DNA from 2 places in the Paenibacillus sp. P2(2022) genome. Region 1 is predicted to be linked to the other one. Evidence: riboswitches for the same ligand, from Rfam matches in the RefSeq annotation. Region 1 holds a riboswitch; the other holds the start of a gene.
What was found. Region 1 has a riboswitch for cyclic di-AMP ahead of MMB75_RS05980 (3D domain-containing protein). Riboswitches for the same ligand answer to the same signal wherever they lie in the genome.

Region 1 (4,348 bases):
ACCAGCATAATTTTAATAGGACAGGTACATAATAGCTGAGAGCACCACTAGGTACCACTGCACGGAAAGGGGGAATACAAATGCGGTACAGGGGAGTGTTGCCATGTTTAGCACTGTTACTAGCATTTTCAAGTTTTCCCGTTCACGCTGACACGCCTCCCAACATCGGAACGCCCCATCCCAAGGAAGCTACTGTCGCTACTTCGGTATATCAAAGTAAAGATCGAGCTACTCCAACATTAGCGATGCTACGAAAAAAGCATGCGGACATTTTTAAAATGTGCGGCCCGCACACCCGCCAAATTGCCTTAACCTTTGATGATGTGCCCGATTCAAGGTATACGCCGCAGGTTTTGGACGTATTACACGCAAACGGTATCAAAGCTACGTTTTTTATCGTCGGCCATCGTGCGGAAAAGCATCCGGGGATCATACGCCGCATCATCCGCGAGGGTCATGCTATAGGAAACCATTCCTATACTCATCCGGATTTCAGGAAGGCCACACCAGAACGCTTTCGCCACCAGATTACAAAAACAGAACGCATTTTAGAAGCCAGCGCAGGTTTTCAGCCCAGATTAATACGACCACCCTATGGTGAAATCACGGAGCCTCAAATTCAGTGGGCGCGTCGTCATGGGTACATGATCGTCAATTGGAATGTGGACTCTCTAGACTGGAAGGGATTAAGCAAAACACAGATTCAGCGTAACGTGATCCCGGCTACCAGACCTGGCTCCATTATTTTAATGCATGCAGGTGGAGGTCAAAGTTCCAACTTGCAAGGTACTGTCCAAGCTTTGCCGGGTCTAATCCACTCTTTAAAAGCTAAGGGCTACAAGTTTGTCACAGTCCCCCGGCTACTTCACACATCGGAACGAAAATAACAGTATGTCTAAGCCTCGTATATACCAACAACGTAAAAAGGCTGCCTTGACGAGCAGAATGCTTCTGCTTGTAAGACAGCCTTTTTTAGCGATAAACGACCGTACTGATAAGAAGTCGTCCCAGTTATATGTTGTGTGCTATAATATTAAGTTTACATAATATATATTATGTTTAATGAAATCAAATATATGCACAATGCTATTTATCAATAACGTACAGTTTCACATTTTGGAAGCCGAAGTCGTTCACGAATGATTTGTTGCCAGGGATAAAGATATCAATCCGCTTTCCGGTAATAGCGCTGCCCTGATCACGGGCAACGGCTACAAAAGAATGGTCTGGCAAGCCGGGATGGGAATAGCCTGTAACTAGCACCTTTGTTCCCATAGGAATGACTTTCGGGTCTACTGCAATTGTACCCAGTTTAAGCGGATTACCGTAGTAATCGACTGCACCCCATTTGCCATTTTCATCAGCTGCGGCTGAATATGCTGTTGCTTTAACATCAACAACTTTACTGTAATTGAATGTTTTGCCCCATGCTTCAATTGTTGGCCTCTCATTCGCTGGTGCTTTCTCCGTAAGAAGCTGTGGTTTCGAATCCGAAGCCGTCTTCACACTTTTTTCGTCTGGCACTTTAATTTGTAGACCTGCATATATGTTGTTGGACGCAATATCCGGGTTAGCCTTCGTCAAGTCATCTACCGATACCCCATAACGTTGAGCAAGCAAAAAGAAAGTATCGCCTTCTTTGGCAGTATGAAGCGAAGCAGCATTTGCTACTCCTGCTGTCTGTGCCAATCCTGCAATCGCTGCGGCAAGCACCGCAAATTTCATGGTTTTTCCAATATGTTTTAAGTGTTTCAAAGATATGTACCTCCTCTGTTATGCCTGCGAAGTTAGCTGTCGGATTCGGACTCAGGAGAAGCCCTATGCTTGTGCAATTCACCCCTAGGCATATTCCACAACATCTATATGACGCATTGGAATAATTGCCGTTGTTACGTCCCCCGCACTTCCCATGGTTTGAGCCCAGCACCTGAGTAATTGTTATCATTGCTGCTGCCCCGGTAAGTTTTGGCTTACTGCATAATATCACAATTTTGTAACCTTATCTGCATGAAAATGTTGGGAACCTTGAACATCATACTATATCCATTACAATTTTGTCATCAAAAATCGGTTTTTTGTTACGAAAATATGGAGATATGGTGACAAAAGGAGAAAAGCCCTCCGTGAAATATCATCACGAGAGGGCTTTGTCAATAATTCATAAAAGCATTTTCTTACAGCACTTTAGCCAGAAAATCACGGGTACGATCATGGCTTGGAGTTCCGAAAACTTGCTCCGGCGTACCTTGCTCTATAATTTGACCGTTGTCCATAAAGATGATTCGGTCTCCTACCTCACGAGCAAAGCCCATTTCATGCGTCACGATCACCATCGTCATGCCGCCTTCAGCGAGCTTCTTCATCACATCCAGAACCTCTCCAACCATTTCAGGGTCCAGGGCAGAGGTAGGTTCATCAAACAGCATTACGTGCGGCTGCATGGCGAGAGCACGTGCTATCGCTATACGTTGCTTTTGACCGCCAGATAACTGGTTCGGGTAGGTATTCTTCTTATCCTCAAGACCCACGGTCCGCAGGAGCTCCAACGCAATTTTCTCCGCTTCTTTCCCCGATTGCTTCTTCACCTTCGTTGGTGCAAGCGTCAGATTCTGCAGTATTGTTTTATGCGGAAACAGATTAAAATGTTGGAAAACCATCCCCATCTTCTCTCGAGTCGCATTAATATTATGACCACGGGCCGTAATCGGCTCACCCTCAAACAAGATTTCCCCTTCTGTTGGCTGTTCCAACAGATTCATACAACGCAAAAACGTACTTTTCCCCGAACCACTCGGGCCGATAATGACGACTACTTCACCTTTGGCGATATCTATATCAATGCCTTTTAAAATTTCATTCTTACCGAATGATTTACGCAGTTGTTTAACGGTGATCACTGGCTCTCAACTTCCTTTCCCATAAACCCAACAGCTTAGATAAGCTAAATGTCATTACAAAATAAATAGCGGCTGCGATTACGAACGGACTTAAGCCTTCGTAGGTAATATTCTTAATGACCTGGGCTTGATACATAATGTCCACCATCCCAATGGTCGAAATAATAGAAGATTCTTTAATGATCGTAATGAACTCATTACCAATAGCAGGCAATATAGATTTAAATGCTTGCGGTAAAATAACGTGACGCATCGCTTTGCCTCGTCCCATCCCGAGCGAGCGGGCAGCTTCCATCTGTCCACGGTCTACGGCCTGAATACCAGCACGGAAAATTTCAGCCAAATATGCCGAACTATTCAGAGACAACGTAATTATACCGGACTGGAGTGGCGTAAAATTAACACCTAACGTCAAAGCAACTCCGTAATGAATGATCATAAGCTGCACCAGCATAGGTGTGCCGCGCAGTATCTCTACATATGCGGTACCTAGCCACTCGATAATACGAATACCACTCATCCGTAGCAATGATATGATCAGGCCAATAATGAATCCGAACAGTACTCCGAGCGCAGACAGCAATAGAGTGTAGCCGATACCCGTAGCGTAGAAACTGCGATATTTCAAAAATATATCTACAATGCTATTCGAAGAAACCTGTCTGTCAGCAGACAGTGCACTCGCTTCTGTAGAAAACTTCTCAATCGAACCGTCCGCTTTCAGGCGAGCCAACGTTTTATTTACTGAAGCAAGCAATTCCGCATTTCCTTTACGGATGCCTACAGCAGTTTCTGCTCCTTCATCTTCAGGTACTGCTTTGGCAAGTGTTACGGTACCGTCTAGCGTGTATCCTTTAGCAACGGTATCTTCGATTACAACCGCGTTGATACGCTTGGTCCGAAGCTGGAGTACCAGATCGGATATTTTATCCAATGAGGTTACCGAAGCATTAGGTACTTTTTGCGCAATTTCTTCCTGGATACTCCCCTTCTGCGCACCGAGCTTCTCTCCTTTTAGAGCAGCCATCGTTGAATATTTGTCTTTGTCCTCTGGACGAACCATAATGACTTGCTTGGAACGATAGTATACATCCGAAAAATCAATGCTCTTTCTGCGTTCATCTGTCGGTGTCATACCAGACAGCACCAAGTCTACGCGACCACTTTGCAGAGCAGGCAGCAAAGAGTCAAAACTCATGTCCTCTGGGACCATCTCTGCATCCAGATCCTTGGCGATTTCCTTGGCAATTTCAACATCAAACCCGACAATGGTATCCTGACCGTTAATAACTTTGTGAAACTCATACGGCGGGAAGTCAGCACTCATACCCACTACAAGTTTTTTCTGTGGCTTTCCTTCCGATCCGTATGCAGTGAGCATAGGAAGACCAGCCAACAGCAAGATAACCGCCGTCAAAACCAGGGCGGTAAAACGATATGCCTTTTTCAAT
Region 2 (4,348 bases), on a different contig from region 1:
TAATGTCACGCTATCAGATGTACTGGCAAATTTATTTCCATCCTGTAACACGCAGCTCGGAAATCCTGTTACGTAAAATTTTCAAGAGAGCAAAGGAATTGTTCAAAAACGGATATGAGTTTGGTTTTCTGCTTGATCCGCTGCCCGATCTGTTAAAAGGAGAACTAACAGTGGAGCAGTATTTGATGCTCGATGAGTCTTTGATTCAGACGGTATTTAGCCAATGGAAACGGGAAAAGGACGAAATTTTAAGTGATTTGAGCAGCCGTTTTATGGATCGTAGATTGTATAAATATGTAGAGATTGAAAATATGGATACAGATACCGTTGACCATATTCGAGAGGCTTTGAAAGAGGCTGGATTGCATCCTGAATATGATCTTGAAATTGATTTTCCAACAGATCTTCCTTATGATGTGTTTCGGCAGGGCGGCTCAACGGACAACCAGATTTTACTGCTTGGACGTCAGGGCGAGGTGCGGGAAATATCCGAAGTTTCAGAAATTGTGCGCTCAATAAGTGGCATTCACCGAGGAAAATATCACATGTATTTTCCCCAAAATAAATTGAACGGGGTAAAAGACAGGCTTCCTGCCGAAATAAGGAATTATTTTGTCAAACAATAGACAAATATATAGAAATGTAAGTAAAAAAAGGAGATGAAAACCTTGGATTTATTCGACACTCATACTCACCTGGATGCCCCACAATTTGACGAAGACCGTGAAGAAGTTATAGCACGTGCTGTCGAATCAGGAGTAACACGGATGATCAATATCGGATTTAATCGTGAGACCATTCCATCCACCATGAAGCTGGCTGAGACGTATGATTTTATTTATGCGGCCGTTGGATGGCATCCGCAGGATGCTATTACAATGCAGGAGGGGGATTTAGAATGGATTGCATCGTTATGCAGTCATAAAAAGGTTGTAGCGATCGGAGAGATCGGTCTGGATTACTATTGGGATACATCACCAAAGGATGTACAGCAGCGGGTGCTTCGAAACCAAATTGGTCTGGCACGTGAGCTCAACATGCCAATTGTTATCCATAACCGGGATGCGCATGAAGATATTGTGAGAATTTTACGTGAGGAAAAGGCGAGCGAGATTGGCGGAGTCATGCACTCCTTTTCTGGGAGCTGGGAGACCGCTAAAATGGTGCTGGATATGGGCTTTCACCTTTCCTTTGGCGGGCCCATAACGTTCAAAAATGCCAAGCAGCCAAAAGAGGTACTGGCCCAGGTTCCGCTGGATCGTCTGCTGATTGAAACGGACGCACCATACTTGACGCCTCATCCGTTTCGCGGGAAGCGAAATGAGTCGGCCCATGTGAGATTGGTGGCAGAGGCAGCCGCCCAAATTAAGGGAATTACGGTGGAGGAATTGGTATCCATTACGACCCAAAATGCTTTGGAACGATTTGACATTCAGTGAAAAAGCGAAGAAATCAATCAAAATAAAGAGATAGACGGAGCTAATTATGATTTTGTTGCAGGAAACTCAAGAATATTACAATTTTTTAACCGAATATTTTAAAAAATGTACTTGAAACCTGCTTTACAACATGCATGGAAACAGGATATCATCTTTTCAGTGAATTGTTGTTGAGTGTAAACATCAACAAATCATTTCATGAACCAGTCTCGCTGAGTCCCTTTTGCAGGGAACGGGGGAACCGATATGGCTTACAGTACGTCCGGCGTATGTGCAAGAGAGAATGTCTCTTCAGCAGCCGGCTCAACCGAAATTCATTTCCCGAATGGGATGAACAGGTAGAGAAGCCGTATTTCGATTTCTTTCTGGGTCTTCGGGGTGAATGTGAAGGCGACCGCCATGAGCGGTTGACCTAAGCTAGGGCGACTCTCTACGTCCGAACCCGACAGCTAACCCCGTAAGCGTAACAAGAGAGAAGCCATCTCGTGCATGAGTTTTCCCGCATATTCACACATGTCGGAAGCCACGAAAGAGCTCTCTAGTCTCTTTCTTTGGCTTTTTTTGTTGTGAATAAAAGAAAATCTGTCATCATACTGTGGTTAAACAGGGGAGGACAGCATGCCGCGAAGACGGGTACATGGTGCAGGACAGTCGCAGTACGGGCTTGTCTTGTAGAAAATCTGTTATAGTCACGTCAACGATCAACTATGTCTTACTCCAGACGGCGGGCTATGTAAGGAGGACGGAGGAAATGGGCATTTTCCGAAAAGAGGAGACCCATGAGTCACGCTCATCCAGCATGTCTTACGTATTACGTTGGAAGCAAGAGAATGTGCGCCAGGCTGCTTTGGTTGCTATTTTTCTAATCGCACTAACGATTATGATTTCAATTCTGATGTACACGCAATCTAAAAAACAAGTCTTTTTTGTCATCGATGGTAAGGCATCTGCGGTAGAAACCCGGGAATCCAAGCTCCAAGATTTGCTCAATGAGCATTCTATTTCACTTCAGCCGCATGATACAATTTCCATGCCGCTAAATGGGGCAGTACAGGATGGGGATCGCGTAGTCATTAAACGTGCCAATCAGGTTAAAGTATCCTCAGGCAATAAGACGAAAAAGCTGTACACAACAGAAAATACAGTAGAGGGTGCCATTCGCACTTCGGGCTATAAATTATCATCAACGGATAAAGTTTACCCTGCGTTGGATGCCTCTGTTTCAGCTAACATGGACATAAAAATCGTCCGTGTGAAGAAACAGCAGGTCGAACAGAAAAAACAAGTGCCTTATCAGGTCATCAAAACGGCAGATCCAAGTCTCTATAAAGGCGATAATCGAGTCATTCAAAGTGGCAAATCGGGTGTGGTAGTCCAGCATGTTCAAAAGGTATACCATGATGGAAAATTGGTATCCAAACAGCTGGTCAACAAGGAAGTCGCACAGAATCGTGTGGATAAGGTAATTGCGGTAGGAACGAAGAAGAAACCGGTCGTTCTAGCTGCTTCCATCGGCCCTAAAGATGCGGTTAAGGCTACAAAGGTTAGTTCGGGCAGTGCTGTCCGTAAAGCAGGTATTAATTTTAATTATAGAAAAGTTTTACAAAATGTCTCCATGACGGCGTATTCCGCACAGGAGCCAGGTATCGGTACACGTACCGCCTCCGGCACGCGTGTCACGGAAGGACGCACCATCGCTGTCGATCCGAGTGTAATCCCAATCGGGTGGTGGGTGTATATTGAAGGGGTGGGCTTCCGCCGTGCGGAGGATACCGGTGGCGCGATTAAAGGCCACAAAATCGATGTGTATTATGAGAGTTTAAGCCGGGCCAACCAATTTGGTCGTAAGCACGGTAAAACCGTATATGTTATCGGACCTGTAAAGCCGGAAATCAACTAAAACAGGTTGTGTATGTTGAGGACAATGCGATAGTATTAACAACATAGTTATGCCATGCTAAGAAGAGGATACCCTCTTCTTATTTTGTTTTCAAAAGCAGGGAAAGATAAATATATGTTGCTGTGTAGCAGTGGAGGGGAAACGAAGATGATCAAGGAAGTGATCGTGGTGGAAGGCCGGGATGATACGGTAGCCATTCGCCGTGCTGTCGAAGCAGATACGATAGAAACTGGCGGTTCAGCCATTAATAAAATGACGCTGCGGAAAATTGCATTGGCGCAGGAACGGCGGGGGGTCATTATTTTAACTGATCCCGATCATGCAGGGGAGCGTATCCGTAAAATCATCGCCTCCAAGGTACCCGGCTGCAAGCAGGCTTTTATACCTGAGGCAGAGGCGACGCGCAAAGGGGATATTGGCGTAGAGAATGCCTCCCCGGAAGCCATCAGACACGCTCTTGCGCGGGTACATACGACAGTGGAAGGTGCCGAACCGCTGATTGAATGGGCGGACCTGATTGACGCTGGACTTATTACCCATCCCAATGCTGCTGCACGCCGTATGGCCTTGGGGAATGTACTGGGTATTGGCTATTGTAACGGAAAGCAGCTACATAAGCGGCTCTCTGTATTTCAGATCAGCCGTGAGGAATTTGCCAGTGCGCTGGCACAAATCGAAAGTGAAGGATTGTGATATCCGTATGACAGGGATTCAAGATATAGCAACACCGCGGCGTACGAAGGAAATTATTCAAAAGCACGGTTTTTCGTTCAAAAAGAGCTTGGGACAAAACTTTTTGATTGATCAAAATATTCTGAGCAAGATCGTAAATGCTGCCGGTTTGGATGATACAAAGGGTGCGCTTGAGATCGGTCCGGGGATTGGAGCTTTGACTGAAAAATTGGCGCAATCGGCTAAGGCAGTTACCGCTGTCGAGATTGATCAGCGGCTGCTGCCCATTCTTGAAGAAGTGCTGGCCCCTTACGATCACGTAAAGGTTCGTCATGGA

Region 2: it holds a riboswitch for cyclic di-AMP, as region 1 does, so the genes downstream of both, MMB75_RS23095 (3D domain-containing protein) here and MMB75_RS05980 (3D domain-containing protein) in region 1, are expected to answer to the same signal.

What each region holds. Positions count from the first base shown of each region.
Region 1 is NZ_JAKWFI010000001.1:1,312,948-1,317,295, reverse strand. It holds gene MMB75_RS05985 (polysaccharide deacetylase family protein) at 81-887, shown strand; gene MMB75_RS05980 (3D domain-containing protein) at 1,087-1,755, opposite strand; cyclic di-AMP (ydaO/yuaA leader) riboswitch at 1,762-1,931, opposite strand; gene MMB75_RS05975 (amino acid ABC transporter ATP-binding protein) at 2,175-2,897, opposite strand; gene MMB75_RS05970 (ABC transporter substrate-binding protein/permease) at 2,884-4,347, opposite strand.
Region 2 is NZ_JAKWFI010000011.1:11,451-15,798, forward strand. It holds gene MMB75_RS23085 (HD domain-containing protein) at 1-626, shown strand, start outside; gene MMB75_RS23090 (TatD family hydrolase) at 669-1,439, shown strand; cyclic di-AMP (ydaO/yuaA leader) riboswitch at 1,640-1,919, shown strand; gene MMB75_RS23095 (3D domain-containing protein) at 2,191-3,339, shown strand; gene rnmV (ribonuclease M5) at 3,487-4,032, shown strand; gene rsmA (16S rRNA (adenine(1518)-N(6)/adenine(1519)-N(6))-dimethyltransferase RsmA) at 4,040-4,348, shown strand, end outside.